Regions from separate parts of the Lysobacter firmicutimachus genome, predicted to be linked through region 1. Evidence: riboswitches for the same ligand, from Rfam matches in the RefSeq annotation. Region 1 holds a riboswitch; each other region holds the start of a gene.

Evidence for each region. Region 1 has a riboswitch for cobalamin ahead of metE (5-methyltetrahydropteroyltriglutamate--homocysteine S-methyltransferase). Riboswitches for the same ligand answer to the same signal wherever they lie in the genome.
Region 2: it holds a riboswitch for cobalamin, as region 1 does, so the genes downstream of both, btuB (TonB-dependent vitamin B12 receptor) here and metE (5-methyltetrahydropteroyltriglutamate--homocysteine S-methyltransferase) in region 1, are expected to answer to the same signal.
Region 3: it holds a riboswitch for cobalamin, as region 1 does, so the genes downstream of both, btuB (TonB-dependent vitamin B12 receptor) here and metE (5-methyltetrahydropteroyltriglutamate--homocysteine S-methyltransferase) in region 1, are expected to answer to the same signal.
Region 4: it holds a riboswitch for cobalamin, as region 1 does, so the genes downstream of both, V2J18_RS05280 (TonB-dependent receptor) here and metE (5-methyltetrahydropteroyltriglutamate--homocysteine S-methyltransferase) in region 1, are expected to answer to the same signal.

The regions. Positions count from the first base shown of each region.
Region 1 is NZ_JBANDL010000002.1:4,161,820-4,166,979, reverse strand. It holds gene metE (5-methyltetrahydropteroyltriglutamate--homocysteine S-methyltransferase) at 468-2,747, opposite strand; cobalamin riboswitch at 2,955-3,167, opposite strand; partial or broken gene V2J18_RS18025 (COG3904 family protein) at 3,501-4,674, shown strand; gene V2J18_RS18020 (aldo/keto reductase) at 4,666-5,160, opposite strand, start outside.
Region 2 is NZ_JBANDL010000002.1:4,414,146-4,419,305, reverse strand. It holds gene V2J18_RS19090 (hypothetical protein) at 1-279, shown strand, start outside; gene btuB (TonB-dependent vitamin B12 receptor) at 590-2,437, opposite strand; cobalamin riboswitch at 2,558-2,809, opposite strand; gene V2J18_RS19080 (TfoX/Sxy family protein) at 2,956-3,414, opposite strand; gene V2J18_RS19075 (GAF domain-containing protein) at 3,411-3,893, opposite strand; gene bioD (dethiobiotin synthase) at 3,999-4,718, shown strand; gene V2J18_RS19065 (phasin family protein) at 4,888-5,160, opposite strand, start outside.
Region 3 is NZ_JBANDL010000002.1:1,229,311-1,234,470, forward strand. It holds gene clpB (ATP-dependent chaperone ClpB) at 1-203, shown strand, start outside; gene V2J18_RS05245 (TonB-dependent receptor plug domain-containing protein) at 696-3,071, opposite strand; cobalamin riboswitch at 3,305-3,543, shown strand; gene btuB (TonB-dependent vitamin B12 receptor) at 3,657-5,160, shown strand, end outside.
Region 4 is NZ_JBANDL010000002.1:1,237,589-1,242,748, forward strand. It holds gene V2J18_RS05270 (cobyrinic acid a,c-diamide synthase CobB) at 1-627, shown strand, start outside; gene cbiB (adenosylcobinamide-phosphate synthase CbiB) at 692-1,609, shown strand; cobalamin riboswitch at 1,750-1,897, shown strand; gene V2J18_RS05280 (TonB-dependent receptor) at 2,140-4,242, shown strand; gene V2J18_RS05285 (PepSY domain-containing protein) at 4,224-5,160, shown strand, end outside.

The DNA.
Region 1 (5,160 bases):
AAGCTTTGAAGCTTTAAAGCTCTAAAGCTCTAAAGCCAAGCTTCCGTCCGCAAGCGGCCGGGTCACTTTCTTTGTCCAAGCCCCCTGTAGGAGCGGCGTAAGCCGCGACCGCACTGCTGCGGTCTCGCGCCGTTTGTCGTTCGAAGGCTTCGAAGTCTTCAGAGCTTCAATGCTTCCGTCCGCAAGCGGCCGGGTCACTTTCTTTGTCCAAGGCGACAACGTCCCACGGGATTTCCTTCGGTCAAAAGTAACCAAAGAAAACGCCACAACTGTTTCGAATCAAGAGCCGCTATGGGGCAAGGTTTGCGCAGGGCTGCTCCGCACAGGCCCTCCCTGGCCTGGCTGCGCACGGCCCGCCTCCCTGCGGGCCTCCCTCCGGGACTGCTTTTGTTCTGGCGAGTCCGTCGCGACGCCAAGCTCAAAAGCAACAGCAACAGCAACAGCAACCGCGCAAGCTTGCCGGTCGCTCAGGCCGGTGCGGCGACCGATTCGCGCAGGCCGCGCGCGGCCTGCACCATCGCCTGCAACGCCGCGCGCACTTCCGGCCAGCCGCGGGTCTTCAGGCCGCAGTCCGGGTTCACCCACAGTTGCTCCGGCGCCAGCACCTGCAGGGCCTTGTCGAGCAGCGCGCGCATTTCCGCCTCGCTCGGCACCCGCGGCGAGTGGATGTCGTAGACCCCCGGGCCGATGCCGTTGGGATAGCGGTAGCGGGCGAAGGCGTCGAGCAGCTCCATGCGCGAGCGCGAGGTCTCGATCGAGATCACGTCGGCGTCGAGCGCGGCGACCGCCTCGATGATGTCGTTGAACTCGGCGTAGCACATGTGGGTGTGGATCTGGGTCGCGTCGCTGACCCCGCTGGCGGCGAGGCGGAAGCAGTCGCCGGCCCAGGCCAGGTAAGCCGGCCAGTCGGCGCGGCGCAGCGGCAGGCCTTCGCGCAACGCGGGCTCGTCGATCTGGATCGCGGCGATGCCGGCCGCGTCCAGGTCCTGCACTTCTTCGCGCAAGGCCAGGGCGATCTGCCGGCAGCTGTCGGCGCGCGGCTGGTCGTCGCGCACGAACGACCACTGCAGGATCGTCACCGGGCCGGTCAGCATGCCCTTGACCGGACGCTCGGTCTGGGTCTGGGCGTAGCGGGTCCAGCGCACGGTCATCGGCTTGGGCCGCGCCACGTCGCCGTACAACACCGGCGGCTTGACGCAGCGCGAGCCGTAGCTCTGCACCCAGCCGTGGGCGGTGAAGGCGAAGCCGTCGAGCCGCTCGCCGAAGTACTCGACCATGTCGTTGCGTTCGAATTCGCCGTGCACCAGCAGGTCCAGGCCCAGCGCTTCCTGCTCCTTCAAGCAGTCGCGGGTTTCCTGTTCCAGGAAGCGGCGATAGCCGGCGTCGTCCAGGCGTCCGGCCTTGTGCTCGGCGCGCGCGCGCCGCACCTGCGCGGTCTGCGGAAACGAGCCGATGGTGGTGGTCGGAAACGGCGGCAAGCCGAGGCGTTTTTGCTGCAAGGCGATGCGGCGCGGATACGGCGAGGCGCGCCGGCCCATTTCAGGGCGCACGTCGGCCAGGCGCTTGCGCACCTGCGGATGGCGCAGCAGCGGCGAGGCCAGGCGCGCGGCGCGCGCGCTCGCGGCGGCGGCCAGTTCGCGCGCAGCGCGCTCGTCGCCGGCCAGGGCGTCGGCGAGCAGGCGCAGTTCTTCGATCTTCTGCTTGGCGTAGGCCATCCACTGCCGTAGCGGCCCGGGCAGCTTGCGTTCCAGTTCCAGATCGGTCGGCACGTGCAGCAGCGAACACGACGGCGCCAGCCAGCGCGCACGTTCGCCGGCGCGGCGCGCCAGGCTCAGCGCCGCATCGAGATCGGCGCGCCAGATGTTGCGGCCGTCGACCACGCCCAGGCTCAGCGCGCGCTCGGCCGGCAGCAGGGCGAGCAGGCTTTCCAGTTGCTGCGGTGCGCGCACCAGATCCAGGTGCAGGCCCTGCACCGGCAATTGCGCCGCCAGCGCGGCATTGTCGCCGAGCCCGCCGAAGTAAGTGGCCAGCAGGCGCTGCGGCGCGTCGGCCTCGGCCAGGGCGGCGTAGGCGCGGCGGTAGGCGGCGCGGTCGGCGTCGTCCAGGTCCAGCACCAGCGCCGGCTCGTCGATCTGCACCCATTGCGCGCCGGCGGCCTTGAGCCGTTCCAGCAACTGCGCATACGCCGGCAGCAGGGCCTCGAGCAGTTCGCGCGGGTCGCCGCCGTCGCGGCGCTTGCCGAGCTTGAGCCAGGTCACCGGGCCGAGCAGCACCGGCCGCGCCTGCAGGCCCAGCGCCTGCGCCTGGGCCAGTTCGGCCAGCGGCTTGTCGGCGCGCAGGGCGAAGCGTTGGCCGGGCTCGAACTGCGGCACCAGGTAGTGGTAGTTGGTGTCGAACCACTTGGTCATTTCCAGCGCGTGCAGATCGCGCCGTCCGTCCTGCACGCCGCGGGCGAGGGCGAAGTAGCCGGCCAACGGATCGTGTTCGTACAGCTCGCGGTGACTGGCCGGAATCGCGTCGAACAGCACCGCGGTGTCGAGCGCCTGGTCGTAAAGGGAGAAGTCGTTGCACGGCACGCTGTCGGCGCCGGCGGCGCCGGCCAGGCGCCAGTGGCGTTCGCGTAGCGCTGCGGCGGCGGCGTACAGGGCGTCGGCCGCGGACTCGCCTTTCCAGAACGATTCCAGGGCCTGCTTGAGCTCGCGCCGCGCGCCGATGCGCGGGAAGCCGAGATGGGTAACGCTGATCATGATGAGTACCTGCGATGCGTGGGCATGACGCAGGGCAACGAAGGAGACCACGGCGGCGCCGGCCCGGCGCTGGCGCGCCCGGCTGCGACGACCCTGGTTTCGACCTTCGCCCCCGCGGGCGAGCCGGCTGCGCGCGGCGGCCGGCGCCGCGAGGGCGCGCGACCGGCGCACGCGCCGGAGTCGGACGGAAGGCGAGCCTTCCGGTCGCGGCAGGTCTTCGGGCTCGGGACTTGAAGCCGGGAAGGGGGGGAGGAACGAGCACGGCTCGTTCCTGACCACGCGTTTCCCGTTTCAGGCTTCTCCTACTGAGGCCGCTTCCCAGGCATTACCGCCCAGTGCCAAGGCCCGTTCGTTTCCCATACCGCTGCGGGGCAGCTCCGGATTCGCACCGGATTCCCTCTGGCCGCCTCCGGGGGACCGGTGGCGGCGTGTCGCATCGCTATATCTTTATGAAGCGATGTTCACCGTAACGACGCCAAGTTACGCAGCGCGGCCGGCGGAGTCAATCGGTGCGCGCGGCTTTGCCCGGTCTGCCGGCTGCGCACGGGTCCGGCGACGGGGCGCGCGCGAGGCGGATTTCGCCGGCTGGCGTTCATGCGGCGCCGACGAAGATGAAGCGCACGGCCGCGGCGGCCGCTTGCGGCGTCGCGACGCCGTTGAGTCGGATAACGGCTGCGGCTAACGTGGCATCGTCGCAACGATGCGCGAGGCGGGCCCGGGACGGCCCGCAATCCCGAATCCGATGGGTGGAACATGTTTTACAGATGGTCGCTTGCGCTGGGTTTGTGTCTGCTGGGCCTGGCAGGCTGCGCGAAGGACGCCGCACCCGATCCGGCCCGCAGCGAGGCGGTGACCCTGGGCAGCCAGAACGAGCCGGCGCGGGCGGCGTCACCGGCGCGCTCGACGCCGCCCAGCGAGGCGGAAGTCTTGCGTGGCACCTACTGGCCGCCGGCCAAGCTCGACAACGGCAGTGCGCGGATCAGCTGCGGCTACGACTACCTGGGCGACGGCGACGGCGAGCGCCTGAGCGGGCTGGATTTCTTCAGCCTGGTCGACGCCCTGGCGCCGTGCCAGTCGGCCGGGGTGGTGCGGGTGCGCTACGAAGGCAAGATCGGCGCCGGCTTCACCGCCCTGGTGCAGCGCGTCGCGGCGATGGCGACGCGGATGGAGATCCCGACCCGGGTCCTCGACATCGATTCCAGCGGCGGCCACGTCGAAGAGGCGATCCGCGCCGGCGACTCGATCGCCGAGTCGGGCTGGTCGATCTGGGTCCGGGACGGCGCGGTCTGCCACAGCGCCTGCGTACTGGTGCTGGCCGCCGGCGACACCCGCTCGGTCGAGGGCAAGGTCGGCATCCATCGGCTGATGCGCGACCGTTCCACCGCGACCTCGCGCGCCGAACTCAGCCGCGAACTGCGCGCGATCAGCCGCGAAGTGCGCGACTACCTGGAGCGCAACGGCGTCGCCACCGCAGTCGCCGATCTGATGATGACCATCGCCAACCGCGATCTGCGCATCCTCACGCCCGACGAATTGACCTTGTACGGCCTGGACGGCAGCAACGCCGCCCAGGACGATCTCGACCGCATCCGCCTGACCCGCAAATGCGGCGAGGACTTCGTGCGCAGGCGCGAACAGGTACGGCGCGAGGTCGACGCGCAGTGCATGGCCGCCGGCAAGGATTTCGGCGAACTGCCCGATTGCGCGCGCGACGTGCAGTCGCGCCATGGTTTCCCGGACCGCAGCTGCCCGAACGACAGCCCGGCCGACTTGTACCTGCACGAGCCCGCGCTGCCGCCGCTGGCGGCGGCGGTCGCGGACGACGAGGCGACCGACAAACCGGCCGACAAGGTCGTCGCGCGCAAGGGCGGCGGCAAGCGCCGCGATTAAAGCGCCCGTCGCGTCGGCGCCTGGCGGATTACCAGCCGCGCTGGATGGGCTGTGCGCCGAGCATGGCCTGGCGGATGCCGGGCAGGGCCAGGAAATCGTGCGGGAAGCCCAGGCGCACCGCGCTGGCTTCGTCCAGCCGTCGCAACTGGGCCGGTTCGAACGCCACGTCGAGTGCGTCCAGATTCTCCAATAGCTGCGCCGGCGTGCGCGCGCCGATCACCGGCACGATCGCCTGCGGGCGCTGCAACAACCAGGCCAGCGCGACCTGCGCCGGGCTGCGCTGCAGCTCTGCGGCGACCGCCTTGACCACCTCGGCGATATCCAGCGCGCGTTCGGTCAGCGCGCCGTTGCCGATCGCCACCGCACGCCGGCCCTGGGCGCTGGCCGGGTCGAGGTCGCTGCGCGCGTACTTGCCGGTCAACACGCCCGAGGCCAGCGGCGACCATGCGGTGACCCCCAGCCCCAGCGCCTGCGCCATCGGCAGCAGTTCGCGCTCGCCGTCGCGCTGGGCCAGGCTGGCTTC
Region 2 (5,160 bases), 250 kb from region 1:
TCGGGCGCGGAACTGCCGCGCCCCAGCGGTTTGAGCCTGGTGTTGTCGGCGCAGGGCGAGCCGCTGGCCTTGAGCTGGTTCGTGATCGCCAAGGCGGTGTTCCGCGACGATGCCGAAGCCGGTGCGCGCCTGCAGAGCTGCGGCGACGAGACCACGGTACCGGTACACCGTGCGCTCGCCGGCGGACCGGAAGACGGACGGTGGCGCCATGGCGTGATGGGCGTGGTCGCCGACGTGACCGGGCGTTCTTGGGTGCAGTGTTCGCTGCGGCCGACGTGAGCGTTCGAAGAGGGCGCGGCGACGGCGGCCAGGTGCCTTCACCCCAACCCCTCTTTCGCGCGCGGGAGAGGGGCTTTGAGGGGGCGATCGGATCTTCAGAAGACGCCCTGGGGGCTCCCTTCTCCGCCTGCGGGAGACAGCGCCCTGAAGGGGCGGATGAGGGCGGGGCGGCGAGGCAAGATCGTGGCGCGTGCGGGGCTGCCGCCGCCGCTCCTCTGTCCGCACGCCTGGCTTCCATGACGAGAGCCCGAAACGAACAAGCCCGGCCTGCGCCGGGCTTGTTCGTTCTCGCTGCAGCGAGGGAGCCGACTCAGTTGGCCGGTGCGTAACGCAGGGTCAGGAACCACTCGCGGCCGGGCTGGTTGTAGTACGACACGGTCTCGTACTCGCGGTCGAACACGTTGGCCACGCGCGCCTGCAGGCTCAGCGCCGGGGTGAAGGCGTATTCGGCGCGCAGATCCAAGGTGCCGTAGCCGCCCAGACGCACGCTGTTGGCGGCGTTGTCGTAGCGCGAGCCGTAGCCGACCGCGGTGGCGCCGACGCGGAACTTGCCGAAGGCGCGGTCCAAGTCGATGCGGCCGCTGTGCTTGGCGCGGCGCGGCAGCTCGTTGCCGCGGTTGAAGCCGCGACGGTTCTCGGTGTCGAGGAAGCTGGCGCTGGCGGCCAGGGTCCAGCCGGCGAATTCGGTGTCGACCCCGATCTCGGCGCCGCGCATGCGCGCGCGTTCGATGTTGTTGGGCAGGTTGATCGCCGCGTCGTAGGTGATCAGGTCGTCGGCGCGGGTGTCGAAGCCGTCGATGCGCGCGGTGAAACCGTCGCCGCGGTAAGCCAGGCCGACTTCCCAGGTCTTGGACTCTTCCGGCTTGAGCCGGGCGTTGCCGAAGAACGGGTAGTACAGCTCATTGAAGGTCGGCGCCTTGAACGCGGTGCCGTAGCCGGCGGTGACGCGCCAGCGTTCGGCGAAGTCCAGGCCCCAGGCGACGCCGCCGGTGGTGTGGCCGCCGAACTGTTCGTTGTCGTCGCGGCGCAGGCTGGCTTCGAAGGAATGGGCGCCGAAGTGGCCCTGGTACTGGACGAAGCCGGCCTTGTTGTCGCGCTCGCGCTCGTCGTAGATCGTGTCGCTGTCGACGCGGTCGCGCAGCCAATCGAAGCCCGCAGTCAACACATGGCCGTCGGCGACGGTGAAATCGGCCTGCAGGCTGGCGCTGTCGCGGTCGGTGCTGAAGAAGCCCATCGGCAGCGAGCCGAGGAAGTTGTCGGAACTGTCGACGTTGCGGCCGGCGACCAATTGCACGTTGACCGTTTCGCTCGGGCGCCAGCGGACCTTGCCGCCGATCACCTGCTGCACGGTCTCGGAGTAATTGACGAAGCTGCCGTCGTAGTCGTTCTCGCCCTCGGCGCGCAGGGCCTGGCCTTCGATGCTCCACTGCTCGTTGAGGTCGATGCCGCCGCGCAGCGACAGGGCGTGGCTTTCGTAGCCGTCGCGGTCGGGCTCGTCGGTGAAGCAGCCGGCGAACACCGGGAAGCCGGCGCCGCGGCAGGCGTCGATGCCCTGGGTCTTGCGGAAGCTGTAGTCGGCGCCGAACCAGCCGCGGCCGCTGCGGCCGCCGAAGCCGGTGCCGAATTCGATCGCGCCGTTGCTGCCGCCGCCGACGTGGGCGCGCGGGGCGAAGCCCTGCTGCTCGCGACGGGTGAACACCTGGATCACGCCGCCGATGGCGTCGGCGCCGTACAGGCTCGAGCGCGGGCCGCGCACGATTTCGATCCGGTCGATCAAGGCCAGCGGCAGATCCTGCAGCGAGGCCAGGCCGGAGGTCGGCGAGCCGATGCGGATGCCGTCGACCAGGAACAGCACGTGGTCGGATTCGCTGCCGCGCAGGAACAGGGTGGTCAGCTTGCCGGCGCCGCCCTGGTTGGACAGCGAGATGCCGGCGCGGCCGCGCAGCAGATCGTTGAGGTCGCGGGCCTGGCTGCGCTCGATCTCGGTGCGGGTCAGCACTTCCACCGGGCTCAGGGCGTCGTTGACGCTGACCGCGGTGCGGTTGGCGGTGACCACGACCTCGTCGAGGTCGGTGGCCTCGCCCGCGGGCGCGGCGAGGGCGGTGGCCGGCAGCGCGAGCGCGCAGGCGATGGCGAAGGACAGGTTCAGGGCACGCATGGCAAAGCTCCACGACGCGCGCGCACGGCGCGCGGCAAAACGGCAGGGAAGGCGGCGGGGGAGAGGCGGACGACGACGGGCGCGGGAACGGCGGCCGTGCCGCGACGCCCTCCGCATCGCAACCGATGGCGCCTCGGGGCCGGTCTCCGGACTCGCGGGCGAAGCCGGCCGGGCCGGACTTCCGGTCGCGGCGCCTTCCCGTGCATCGCACAGTGGCGCAGGCCGCGACCTGGCTCGCTTACCGTTGCGGGGGCAGTGCCGGACTGGGCTGCGGCGCCGGCGGAAGATCCGTCGGGCCGGGCGCGTCACCGGCTTCCCGTTTCAACCCCGGCGGCGGTCGGCCGTGGGGTCACCTCGAAGCGGGGCGGATTCTACGCGATGCCGGGCAGGCTGTCCGAAACGGCCGCGCGGACGGAGCCGGGCGATCCATTGCAGGTGCGGCCGGCTGGCCTCCGGGTCGGGCCCCGGGGCGGGGCGATCGCAGCGGGCGGCGGACGCGTATCGGCCGCCCGGCGGGGTCAGTCGCGCTCGCCGCGTTCGTCGTCGTCGCGCTCGCCTTCGTCCGCGCCGCCATCGCGGTCGAAACCGCCGCCGTGATCGTCGTCGTGGCCGGACTCGCGCTCGCCCGCCGCGGCGAAACCGCCGCCGGATTCGTAACCGTCTTCGGCATGCACGGTGGTGCGCACCGGCGCGGCGGCCGGCTTGTTGCGCGGCGCCGGCAGCAGGGCGGTGGCGGCATCGGCGGCCAGGATCAGCTCCTGCCGGCGCTCCTCGCTGATCTCCTGCCAGTGGCAGTCGAGCAGGGCGCCCTCGATCGCGTACAGCAGGTTGAGGGTCGGCTTGAAGCCGGCGCGCTTGACCCGCATGAAGGCTTCGACCGTGCCGACCGAGGCCAGGTCCTCGTGGGTACGCAGGCCGACCTGGCGCAGCCAGGCCGCGCTCTTGGGGCCGATGTTGCGCATCTTCGCCGCGCTCATGCCAGCGACTCCAGGTAAACGCGGGCGATGGCCTCGAGGCCGGCCTGATCGTCGGCGTCGAAACGTTCCGGCAGCGGACTGTCGAGATCGAGCACGCCGATGAGCTCCTCGCCGCGCAGCAGCGGCACCACCAGTTCCGAACGCGAAGCCGCATCGCAGGCGATGTGGCCGGGGAAGTCGTGCACGTCGGCGACGCGCTGGGTCTGCCGGGTGGTCGCCGCCGCGCCGCATACGCCCTTGTCGAGCGGAATGCGCACGCAGGCCGGCAGGCCTTGGAACGGACCGACCACCAGCTCGCGGCCGTCGTAGAAATAGAAGCCGACCCAGTTGAGGTCGGGCAGGGCGTGCGCGATCAGCGCCGACAGGTTGGCGGCGTTGGCGATGCGATCGCGTTCGCCGTCGAGCAGGCCGCGCGTTTGCGCGACCAGCTGCCGGTACTGCTCGGCCTTGTCGCCGGTCAAAGAAGAGGCGGTAAACATCGCGGAAGTGTAACAGCGGCGTCTTGCGCGACTACCATGGGCCGATCCGGGAAGCGGGAACAAAAGCGCGAGATGAGTCACAACCAGCCTCCGGTCGCCGGCGCCATCCGACCAACGGCCGCAAATCGTGCCGATCCGGCGCCGCGTCCTGCCTGTCCTCCGGGCGTATTCGTGACCGGCACCGACACCGGCATCGGCAAATCGCTGGCCAGCGCGGCGCTGTTGCACGCGCTGCGCGCGCGCGGATTGCGCGCGGTCGGCATGAAACCGGTGGCCAGCGGCTGCGAGCCGGGGCCGGACGGTTGGCGCAACGAAGACGCGCTGCTGTTGCAGGCGGCCAGTTCGCCGGTGCCGAGCTACGAGGACGTCAATCCCTACGCCTTGCCGCAGCCGCTGGCGCCGGAGATCGCCGCCGCCGAAGCCGGCGTGAGCATCGAGCTGGACACCATCCTCGCCGCGCACGCGCGCCTGGCCGCGCAGGCCGACTGTGTGGTGGTCGAGGGCGTCGGCGGGTGGGCCGCGCCGATCAGCGCCACGCTGGACCAGGTCGATCTGGTGCGCGCGCTGGACTTGCCGGTGGTGCTGGTGGTCGGCCTGCGCCTGGGCGCGATCAACCACGCCCGGCTCAGCGCGCGCGCGCTGCAGGCCGACGGCGTGCGCGCGATCGGTTGGATCGCCAACGGCATCGATCCGGACATGGCGCGCGCCGACGAGAACTTCGAGATCCTGCGTGCGCGCCTGCCGATGCCGTGCTGGGGGCGGTTGCCGTATGCGCCGCAGCCCGATCCGCACGCGTTGGCGCAGCGGCTGGCGCCGGTGTTCTGAGCGCCGGCGCCGCGGCGCCCGGGCACCGAAGACGGCTTGTCGGACAACAAAAAACCCGGCCGCCGAAGGGGCCGGGTTTCGTGTTTTCCGATGTGCCGATACGAACCGCCGACCGGGCGGAGAGAGAGGAACGCTGCGGTCGGCGGCCGATACCGGCTCTGAGCGGGAGTTACTTGGCGGCCGGAGCGACGCCGGCCTTGGTCGCAGCCTTGGCGGCCTTCTCGACGTTGGCCTGGGTGGTCTTGGCGGCCGATTCGATCTGCGACTTGGCCAGCTCGGCGATCGCTTCGTTGGTCTTCAGCGTGCGGCCGAAGGTTTCCTGGCCGGTGCTGACGGCGCGCTCGACGTTCTCGCGGGCGATCTGCACGCCCTTCGGCCACAGGGTCTTGAAGGCTTCGAAATCGCGGGCCTCGGCGGCTTCGCCGAAGAACGCGAAGGTCGC
Region 3 (5,160 bases), 2.9 Mb from region 1:
AGCTGGCGCTGAGCGAGGCGGCGCTGAACCTGATCGGCAACGTCGGTTTCGACCCGGTGTACGGCGCGCGGCCGCTCAAGCGCGCGATCCAGCAACAGATCGAGAACCCGTTGGCGCAGCGCATCCTCGGCGGCGAGTTCGTCAACGGCGACACGATCCAGGTCGAGGCCGAAGGCGGGCACCTGGTGTTCCGCAAGGGCTGAGCCAAGCCGACGGCGATGCAGCGAAAACGGCCCGCGATGCGGGCCGTTTTTCGTTGTGCCGTCGATCCTGTAGGCGCGGCGCGAGCCGCGACCGGCGAAGCGGCGTATTTCCACACGGCAACCACGCGACAAGGCGAAGCAACCCCGTTGCCTGGGCTACGGGGACTACGCTCGCATACGTCGCGGCGCTGGGCCGAGGCTCACGCTGCTCCTAGACCGGGCGCATCGACGGGCTCCGGCGGGGTGTTCGGTGCGGCGGCGCGGGTGCGCCCCGGCGTTGTATGGCCGATCCGTCGCGGTGGGGATGTGCCGGAAACACGAAAACACCCGGGCCGGGCCCGGTGCGCTCGATTCGCGCCGGCCGGACCGGCGGCGCGCCTGGATCCCGGCCGCACCGAACGGCGCACGACGCTCCGCCGCAAACGCGAAGGCCCGGATCGCTCCGGGCCTTCGCGCATCCATTCCCGGCGTTGGATCGTCACGCCGGAAGGCTTACCACTTGTAGCCGACCTTGACGTAGCCGAACGCGCCGTTGAAGCCGAACGGCGAGGCCGTGTTGTACGGCAGGTAGTTGCGCGTGCCGCGGACCAGCTTGGACTCGTCCGGATAAGCGTCGAGCACGTTGTCGCCGCCGACGGTGAACTCCCAGCGATCCAGGCGGTAGGTCGCCGCCAGGTCCAGCGTCCACTCGGCGCCGAAGGTCTGGTCCTGGCGCGGATCGGTGGCGTGCAGCTCGGTGAACTGGCCGTAGCGGGTGGCGGTGGCGTTGAAGCTCCAGTGGCCGGTCTTCCAGTCGCCGGCGAGGAAGAACTTGTCCTTCGGCGCGCCCTTGGTGATGCGTCCGATCTCGGTGCGGCCGATGCGCACCGCCGCCGGGTCGATCGCCGCCAGTCGCGGCGGATTCGGCGCGATCTTGTCGATCTCGGTCTTGGAGTAGTTGTAGCCGGCGGTGAGGTTGAGCTTGCCCGCGGCCAGTTCCCAGCCGTAGGTCGCGATCACGTCCACGCCCTGGGTCTTGGTATCGACCGCATTGGTGAAGTAGCGGCCGCCGCCGATGCCCGGATAGCCGTTGGCCTGCAGGTAGTTGCGTACCGCGGCGCTGGTCAGGTTCTCCGACAGCAGGATGCGGTCCTTGACCTTGATGTCGTAGGCGTCGACGGTGATGTACAGCGCGTCGACCGGCTGCAGCACCAGGCCCAGGCTGTAGTTGGTCGATTCTTCGGCCTTGAGCGGCTCCGAGCCCAGCGCGACCGCGGCCGGGTTGTCGACCCGGAAGGTGCCGATCTCGTACGGAATGCCGCTGATGAAGTTGGTCGCGATCGACTGGAAGTACTGCTGCTGCAGCGACGGCGCGCGGAAGCCGGTCGAGGCGGTGGCGCGCAGGGCGACCTTGTCGGTGAAGGCGTAGCGGCCGGACAGCTTGCCCGAGGTGGTTTCGCCGAAGTCGCTGTAGCTCTCGTAGCGGGCCGCGGCGCCGATGGAGAACTTGTCGGTGACGTCGGTTTCCGCATCGAGGTAGAACGAGTAGCTGTGGCGGTCGAAATCGCCGGCGTCGCTGGCGCGGAAGCCGGAGAACACCTGCGCGCCGGGAATGATCTGGCCGTTCGGCGCGGCCACGCCGCCGTTGGCGTAGGACAGCGGCTCGCCGGCGCGCTGGCTGAACTCCTCGCCGCGCCATTCCGCACCCCAGGACAGGGTCAGCGGGTACTTCCAGCCCAGTTCGATCGCGCGGGTGAAATCGAGGTTGAGCACGTGCTGGGTGACCTCCAGCGCGCCGGCGTAGAACTGGGTCGGCGAGCTCGGGCCCAGGCTGCGGTTGAGGGTGTGCTCGATGTCGAAGGTCAGGCCGTTGTGGCCGTAGTTGTAGCTGAAATCGATCTGGGTGCCGCCGGCGGTTTCGCCGCGCACGCCGAACACCGCGGCGCGGTCCTTGCTGACGTTGTGGATCTGCGGCAGGAAGCCGTTGGGATAGATCGAGGGGATGTTGCGCGGGTCGCCGGCGAAGCGGAAATAGCCGTTGGACAACACGTCGCGTTCGCTGTAGCTGCCGAAGGAATAGAAGCTCAGGTAATCGGCCGGCGAGTACTCGCCGTTGTAGGAGAACGCGCCGTGGTCGATCTCGGGATCGCCGTAGCGCTGTTCGACCCGGCCCTGGAACGGGCGGGCGCGGTTGGTCTGGTCCTGATGGCCGCCCTGCGCGGCCAGGCGCAGCCAGCCGTTTTCGCCGAGCTTGAAGCCGGCGTCGCCGGAGAGCTGGTACTGCTCGCCGTCGCCGGCGCTGTACTGGCCGTAGCGCGCGGCGATCGAGCCGTTCTGGCCCGAGCCCTTGAGCACCACGTTGACCACGCCGGCGATGGCGTCGGAGCCGTATTGGGCCGAAGCGCCGTCGCGCAGCACTTCGACCCGCTCGATCGAGGCGATCGGGATCGCGTTGAGATCGACCGGCGAGGAGCCGCGGCCCTGGCTGCCGTTGAGGTTGATCAACGCGGTGGTGTGGCGGCGCTTGCCGTTGACCAGCACCAGCACTTGATCGGGGGCCAGGCCGCGCAACTGCGCCGGGCGCACCGCATCGGTGCCGTCGGTGATGGCCGGACGCGGGAAGTTCAGCGAGGGCAGGGCGCGCGACAGCGCGGTGGCCAGTTCGACCGTGCCGGTGGCTTCGAGGGTTTCCGGGGTGATGATGTCGATCGGCGCGGTCGACTCGGCGACGGTGCGGTCGGACACGCGGGTACCGGTCACGATCACCTGGTCCAGGGTCTTGGCGTCGCTCTGCGGCGCATCCTGCGCGTACGCCGGGGCGGCGAGGGCGAGCAGCAGAGCCAGGGCCAGGGGATGGCGCGGGCCGGCGGGGGTACGGCGGACGTGCATGGCGACTCCTTGAGGGATTGACAGCGATGTCATTGCGATTTAACACGCGCATAACAATTGGTCAATAAATCCGCCAAAGTCCGCCTATCGGCAATAGTCGAAAAGTGGTAGTGCGCAGCCGGTCACGCCTGGCCGCCCGTTAAGGCGCTTTTCCGCGCGCGGGACCGGGCGCGGGCGGCAGGCTGCGCGCCCATCGCGCGCCGTACGCTGGCGTCGCCACCGGGCGCGACTGTTAAGATGCCCGCGCTCAAGGTGATCGCCGGCACATTCGCCGGGGATTGAAACGGGAATCCGGTCGTCGTCCTGCCCCGCAGGCGGCCAAGCCGGAGCTGCCCCCGCAACGGTAGGCGAGTACACGTACCGCACGCAGCCACTGTGTTTCGACACGGGAAGGCGCGGTACGCGATGCCGGTTCCGCACAGGACCGCATCGGCTCGCGAGCCCGGAGACCGGCCCGGAGCGCGAACCGACAGGCGGTGGGCCGGTCTCGGGGCGAAGGCGCGCCTGCGCCGTCTCCTGGCCGTTTCCGCCTTCTGTCACGACCGATCACGGCCGCGCGGGAGAGCGCGGCCCTGGAGACCGCCTGTGACTTTGCCTTGCTGCGCCCCGCGCCTGCGTCTTGCTTCCCTGTGTTTCGCCGGCGGCGTGCTTGCCGCCCCCGGCCTGGCCGCCGCCGCGCCCGCCGCGGTCGATCTGGATCAGGTCGTGGTCACCGCCACCCGCACCGCCCAGACCCAGGACGCCACTCTCGCCGCGGTGACGGTGATCGATCGCGCCGAAATCGAACGGCGCCAGCCGGCCTCGCTGCCGGATTTGCTGCGCGGCGCGCCGGGCGTGTCGCTGGCCAATAACGGCGGCGCCGGCAAGCAGACCTCGCTGTTCCTGCGCGGCACCGAATCCGATCACGTACTGGTGTTGGTCGACGGCATCAAGCTCGGTTCGGCGACCAGCGGCGGAACCGCGCTGCAGGACATTCCGGTCGAACAGATCGAGCGGGTCGAGATCGTGCGCGGGCCGTTCTCCAGCCTGTACGGCTCCGAAGCCCTCGGCGGAGTGATCCAGATCTTCACCCGCCGTCCGCAGGGCGCGTTCGCGCCGAGCTTCAGCGCCGCGATCGGCAGCTACCAGACCCACCGCGCCAGCGCCGGCGTGGCCGGCAAGGGCGAGCGCGGCTGGTACTCGGTCAATGCCGCACACGAAGACACCGACGGCATCAATGCCTGTCGCGGCAAGCCGGCGCCGCGCGGCGCCGGTTGTTTCACTAACTCGCCCGACCGCGACGGCTACCGCAACCAGTCGTTGACCGTGCAGGGCGGCTACCGTTTCGGCGAGCGCTGGGAGGCCGAGGCGCGCGCGTTCCGCGCCGAGGCTCATAACGAATACGACGGCAGCCAGAACAATCAGGCCGACAGCGTGCAGCAGGTGCTCGGCGCCAAGCTGCGCTATCGCCCCAGCGAGCGCATCGGCGTCAGCGCCGGCGCCGGCCGCAGCGAAGATCTCAGCGAGGCCTATCGCAACGGCAAGTACTCCAGCACCTTCGAGACCCGCCGCGAGCTGGGCTCGCTGCAGGCCGACCTCGGTCTCGGCGAGGGCCTGTTGACCCTGGGTTTCGACTGGCAGCGCGACCGCGTCGACAGCAACGTCGCCTATGCCCGCGACGGCCGCATCCTGCGCGGTGCCTTCGGCCAGTGGCAGCAGGACGTCGGCGCGCATGCGCTGCAGGCCAGCCTGCGCCGCGACGAGGACAGCCAGTTCGGCGGCGAGACCACCGGCAGCCTGCTGTGGGGCTGGAACCTGAGCGAATCGCTGCGCCTGACCGCGAGCTACGGCACCGCGTTCAAGGCGCCGACCTTCAACGAGCTGTACTACCCCAATTACGGCAACCCCGATTTGGGCGCGGAAACCTCGCGCAGCGTCGAGCTCGGCCTGCGCGGCACCTGGGGCGAGCGCCGCCAGCACGTGTGGTCGCTCAACGCCTTCCAGAACAAGATCGACGATCTGATCGCCTACGACGCCTCGATCGGCCTGCCGGGCAACGTCGACAGCGCGCGCATTCGGGGGCTGGAGGCGGCATTGGACACGCAGCTGG
Region 4 (5,160 bases), 2.9 Mb from region 1:
TTCGCCGCGGCCGCGCCGCCGCCGGTGCCGCCGGCGCTGCGCGGGAAGACCGTCGCGATCGCCCGCGACGCGGCGTTCTGCTTCCTGTATCCGGCCAATCTGGAGCTGTTGCGCGAGGCCGGCGCCGAGCTGGCATTCTTCTCGCCGCTGGCCGGGGACGCGCTGCCCTGCTGCGATGCGGTGTGGCTGCCGGGCGGTTATCCGGAGCTGCACCTGCCGGCCTTGTCGGCGCGCGCCGACTTGCGCGCGCAGTTGTGCGCGCTGCGCGACGCCGGCACGCCGATCCTGGCCGAATGCGGCGGCCTGTTGTATGCGCTGGACCGGCTCAGCGACCGCGACGGCGCGCAAGGCCGGATGGCCGGCCTGTTGCCGGGCCACGCCGCGCTGCAGCCGAAACTGGCGGCGCTGGGCCTGCAGTCGGTGGAACTGCCCGAAGGCGAGTTGCGCGGGCACACCTTCCACTATGCGCGCGCCGAGATCGCGGCCGCGCCGATCGCGCACTCGCACAATCCCAACGGCGGTCCCAGCCGCGAAGCGCTGTACCGCGACCGTCGGCTCAGCGCCAGCTTCGTGCATTTCTATTTCCCGTCCAACCCGGAGGCGGCGTTGCGTCTGTTCCTGCCATGAGCGCGCTGTCGTGAGCACGCTGTCGTGAGCATGCCTTCGTGAGTGCGCCCTGATGAGCGCTGCCTTGCTGGTGCTGAGCCTGTTCGCCGGGGTGATGCTCGACGCGGCGTTCGGCGAACCGCGGCGCGCCCATCCGCTGGTCGGCTTCGGCCGGCTGGTGCGGGCGATCGAAAACGCTGGGCATGCCGACGGGCGCCTGCGCGGCGTCTTGGCCTGGTCGCTCGCGGTGGCGCCGATCGTCGCCGCGACGGCGTATTTGCAGCTCATCCTGATGGCCCGATCGCCGTGGGCCGGGAGCGCGTTCGGCGCCGTCGTGCTGTATCTGTGCATCGGCTTGCGCAGCCTCGACGAGCATGCCGTGCCGGTGGCCTGCGCCTTGCGCGACGGCGATCTGCAGGCGGCGCGGGACGCGGTGGCGCGCATCGTCAGCCGAGATACCGCCGTGTTGGACGCCGAGCGCGTGGCGGCGGCGGCGACCGAGTCGGTGCTGGAAAACGGCAACGATGCGGTGTTCGGCGCGCTGTTCTGGTACGTAGCGCTGGGGCCGGCCGGCGCGGTCGGCTATCGGCTGGCCAATACGCTGGACGCGATGTGGGGCTATCGCACGCCGCGCTACGAGCGTTTCGGCTGGGCCGCCGCGCGCATCGACGACGTGTTGAACTGGCTGCCCGCGCGACTGACCGCGCTGACCTACGCCGTGCTCGGCGACACCGCGGCGGCGTGGCGCTGCTGGCGCGCGCAGGCGCCGCAGTGGGACAGTCCCAACGCGGGACCGGTGATGGCCGCCGGCGCCGGCGCCTTGCGCGTGCGCCTGGGCGGGGCCGCGCCGTATCACGGCCGGTGGGAGCCGCGCCCCGAACTCGGCGAAGGCGCGGCGCCGGATGCGGAATCTATCGAGCGCGCGCAACGCCTGGTCGGACGCGGCGCGATGCTGTGGCTGGCGACGATCGCTTTCGGCGCATGGCTCTGGCGCGCGCTCTGAGCTGCGGCGCATGCGGCGTGCGGCGTCGCGCGCGCCATACTGCGGTGTGCAGTTGCGGCGCCGCAGGCGCTCGCCTAAAGTCGCGCCGTCCACAGGGTTCGCCGCGCAAGCCATCGCGCGGCATCGGCCGCAAGGCCGAAGGGAAGTCCGGTGACGCCGGCGCCGCGATGCGGCCCGGCCATTCCGGCGCAGCCCCCGCTGCTGTAAGCCTGACGAATCCGCCCATACGCCACTGGTCGTCGCGACCGGGAAGGCCGGCGGAGGAGGTCGAAGGCGAGCCAGAAGACCGACCCTGCGGCGATCAGTCGAACATGCGCTCCGGGGTGCGGGCGCGGGACTGGAGTCGAATCCCGATCGCGTCGCATCCGGCTGTGGCCGGTGCGTCCGCGCGCGGGCCGGGTTCGTGCGTGGACGCGTCGCGGCACCGCGATGCGCCGGCGCCGGCCGCTCCGGGCCTGCGGGCATCCCGTGCGCGAGCACCGGAGACCGCCCGCTTGTCAGCCCGCCTCTTTGATCGCAGGACCCACCGCATGCCCATGCGCGGCGCCTTGCCGCTGCGTCGCCTGAGCTTGGCCCTGATCGGACTGGCCTTCGCCGACACCGCCTGCGCCGACGATTCCACCACCCTCGACGCGGTGCAGGTGCGCGCGCAGTCGCCGCTGGAGCGGGTCGCCGACGCCGGCAGCCGGCTCGGCCTGAGCCTGCGCGAGTTGCCGGCTGCGGTCGAAATCCTCGACGGCGAAACTTTGCGCGAGCGCGGCGACGACACGCCGCAGCGGGCGCTGGCGCGCGCGGCCGGCGTGGTGCCGATGGGCGCGCCCGGCAACGGCGGCTCTTCCTTGAGCCTGCGCGGCTTCTCCGGCCACGGTTCGGTGGCGCAGGTGTACGACGGAACGCGCGTGTTCGTCGCCTCCGGCACGCTGAGCTTTCCCGGCGATACCTGGCAACTCGACCGGATCGAGGTGCTGCGCGGCCCGGCCTCGGTGTTATTCGGCGACAGCAGCATCGGCGGCGTGGTGCATTACGTGCCGCGCGCGTTGCAGAGCGCGCCGCGGCGCGAGGCGATGCTGGCGGCGTCGAGCTGGGACGGGTACCGCTTCGGTCTCGGCGCGGGGCAGGGCGCGGGCGAGCGGGTGCGCTGGCGCGCCGACCTGACCGGCGCCGGCGGCAACGGCGATATCGACCGCGCCGGCTACGAGCGCTACGGCTTCTCCGGCGCGGTGGCCTGGGACCTCAGCCCGCGCCTGACCGCGACCCTCAAGTACGACGGCGGCCGTCGCCACGACCCGCGCTACTTCGGTACGCCGCTGGTCGACGGCCGGCTCGACCGGCGCTTGCGCGAGCGCAATTACGACGTCGCCGACAGCCATGTCCGCTACGACGACGGCCTGGCGCGGCTGCGCTTCGACTATGCGCTGGGCGCCCGCACCCAACTGGTCGCCGAGACCTACCACGTCGCGATCGACCGGCGCTGGCGCAATGCCGAGAGTTACGCCTTCGATCCGCGCAAGAGCACGGTCGTGCGCAGCGATTTCATCGCGATCGGCCACGACCAGGAGCAGTGGGGCCAGCGTTTCGACCTGCTCGCCGTGGGCGAGCTGTGGGGGCGCGCGCAGCGCCTGAACCTGGGCGCCGAAGCCACGCGGGTGCGCTTCACCCACAGCAACAACGGCCCCTACGGCGGCCGCGACACGGTGCCGGCGTTCGACTTCGCCCCCGGCGGCTTCGTCAACCTCGCCGGCACCCGGCCGCGCTTCAGCAGCATCACCCGCCAGCGCGCGCTGTACCTGGAGCACAGCATCGAACTGTGGCCGCGCTGGACCTTGGTCGGCGGCCTGCGCCGCGAGCGCATCGAAGTGCAGCGCAAGGAGCTGCCGGCCGGCACCGGCTTCGGCACGCAATTCGATTTCACCGCCTGGCGCCTGGGCACGGTGTTCGCGTTCGACGGGCGGACGTCGCTGTACGCGCAGACCAGCAAGGGCATCGATCCGATTTCGGGCTTGGTGACCCTGCCGCTGGCGCAGAAGGACTGGTCGCTGACCCCGGCGCGGCAGATCGAGATCGGCCTCAAGCAGGGCTTCGCCGGCGGCCGCGGCGACTGGTCGCTGGCGGCGTACCGGATCGAGAAGCGCAACCTGCTCAGCCGCGACGAGGAGGACCCCAACCGGGTCCAGCAGATCGGGCAGCGCAGTTCGCGCGGCCTCGAACTCGGCCTGGGCTACGCGTTTTCGCCGCGCTGGCGGGTCGACGCCAATGCCGCGGTGCTGGACGCGCGCTTCGACGACTTCAACGAAGTCGTCGCGGGCCGGCTGGTGTCGCGCAACGGTCGCACCCCGGCCAATACGCCCGAGCGCGTGTTCAATCTGTGGCTGGGCTTCGACCCGGTCGAACGCTGGAGCGCCGCGCTGGGGCTGCGCCGGGTCGGCCACCGTTACAACGACAACGCCAATACCTCGCGCATCGACGGCTACACCGTCGCCGACGCGCAACTGTCCTGGCGTCCCCGCACCGGCAGCCGGCTGACCTTGCGCGCGCGCAATCTCGGCGATGCGCTGTACGTCGGCTCGGGCCGCTCACAGGCGCTGCTCGGGCCGGGACGCGAGTTCGAGCTGGAATGGACGCAGCGCTTTTGAACGCGCTCAAGCGCCAGCTGCAGCTGTGGCATCGCTGGCTGGGAGTCGTCCTGGCCGTGCCGGTGCTGCTGTGGTTCCTGTCCGGCGCGGTGTTGTTGTTCGTGCCGTTACCGCGCTTGAGCGAGGCCGAGTCGCGCGCCGGGCGATCCGATCTGGCGCTGGCGGCGGTCCGCATCGACGCACGCCAGGCGGCCCGGGCCGCGGGTCTGGACGCCCCGCCGCAGCGCGCGCGGCTGGGCATGCTCGGCGCGCGGCCGGTGTGGCGGCTGCGCGACGGCGAGGAGCGCTGGCATCTGGTCGGCGCCGACGACGGCCGCGTGCTGCCCGAGCTCAATGCTTCGGCCGCCGCGGCCGTGGCGCGCGATTTCCAGCGTCGCCGCGGACAGGCGGAGTCGGCGCCGCAGTACCTGGGGCGGATCGAGCGCGACCAGTGGACGCTCAACGGTCTGTCCGGCCTGCGTCCGCCGCTGCACAAGCTGCGTTTCGCCGACGCGCAGGCGACCGAACTGTACGTGTCGGCGAGCACCGGCGAAGCGGTGCGCGACAGCACCCGCAGCGAGCGCGGCTGGAACTGGGTCGGCGCGATCGTGCATTGGATCTACCCGACAGCGCTGCGCGCGCAGCCGGCGTTGTGGCGCCAAGTGGTGATGTGGCTGTCGGGCGCGGCCTTGTTCGCGGCATTGGCCGGGGTGGCGATCGGTGCCTGGCGCAGCATCGATGCCTGGCGCCGGGTGCGCCGGATCAGTCAATACCGCGGCGTTTACGCCTGGCACCACTGGCTCGGCTGGGGCGGCGGCTTGCTGATGCTGAGCTGGCTGTTCAGCGGCTGGATGTCGATGGGTCCCATGCGCGCGCCGCCGAACCCGGCGTTGGAGCGCTGGCGCGACGCGTTTTCCGCGCCGCCGCCGGCGTGGCCGG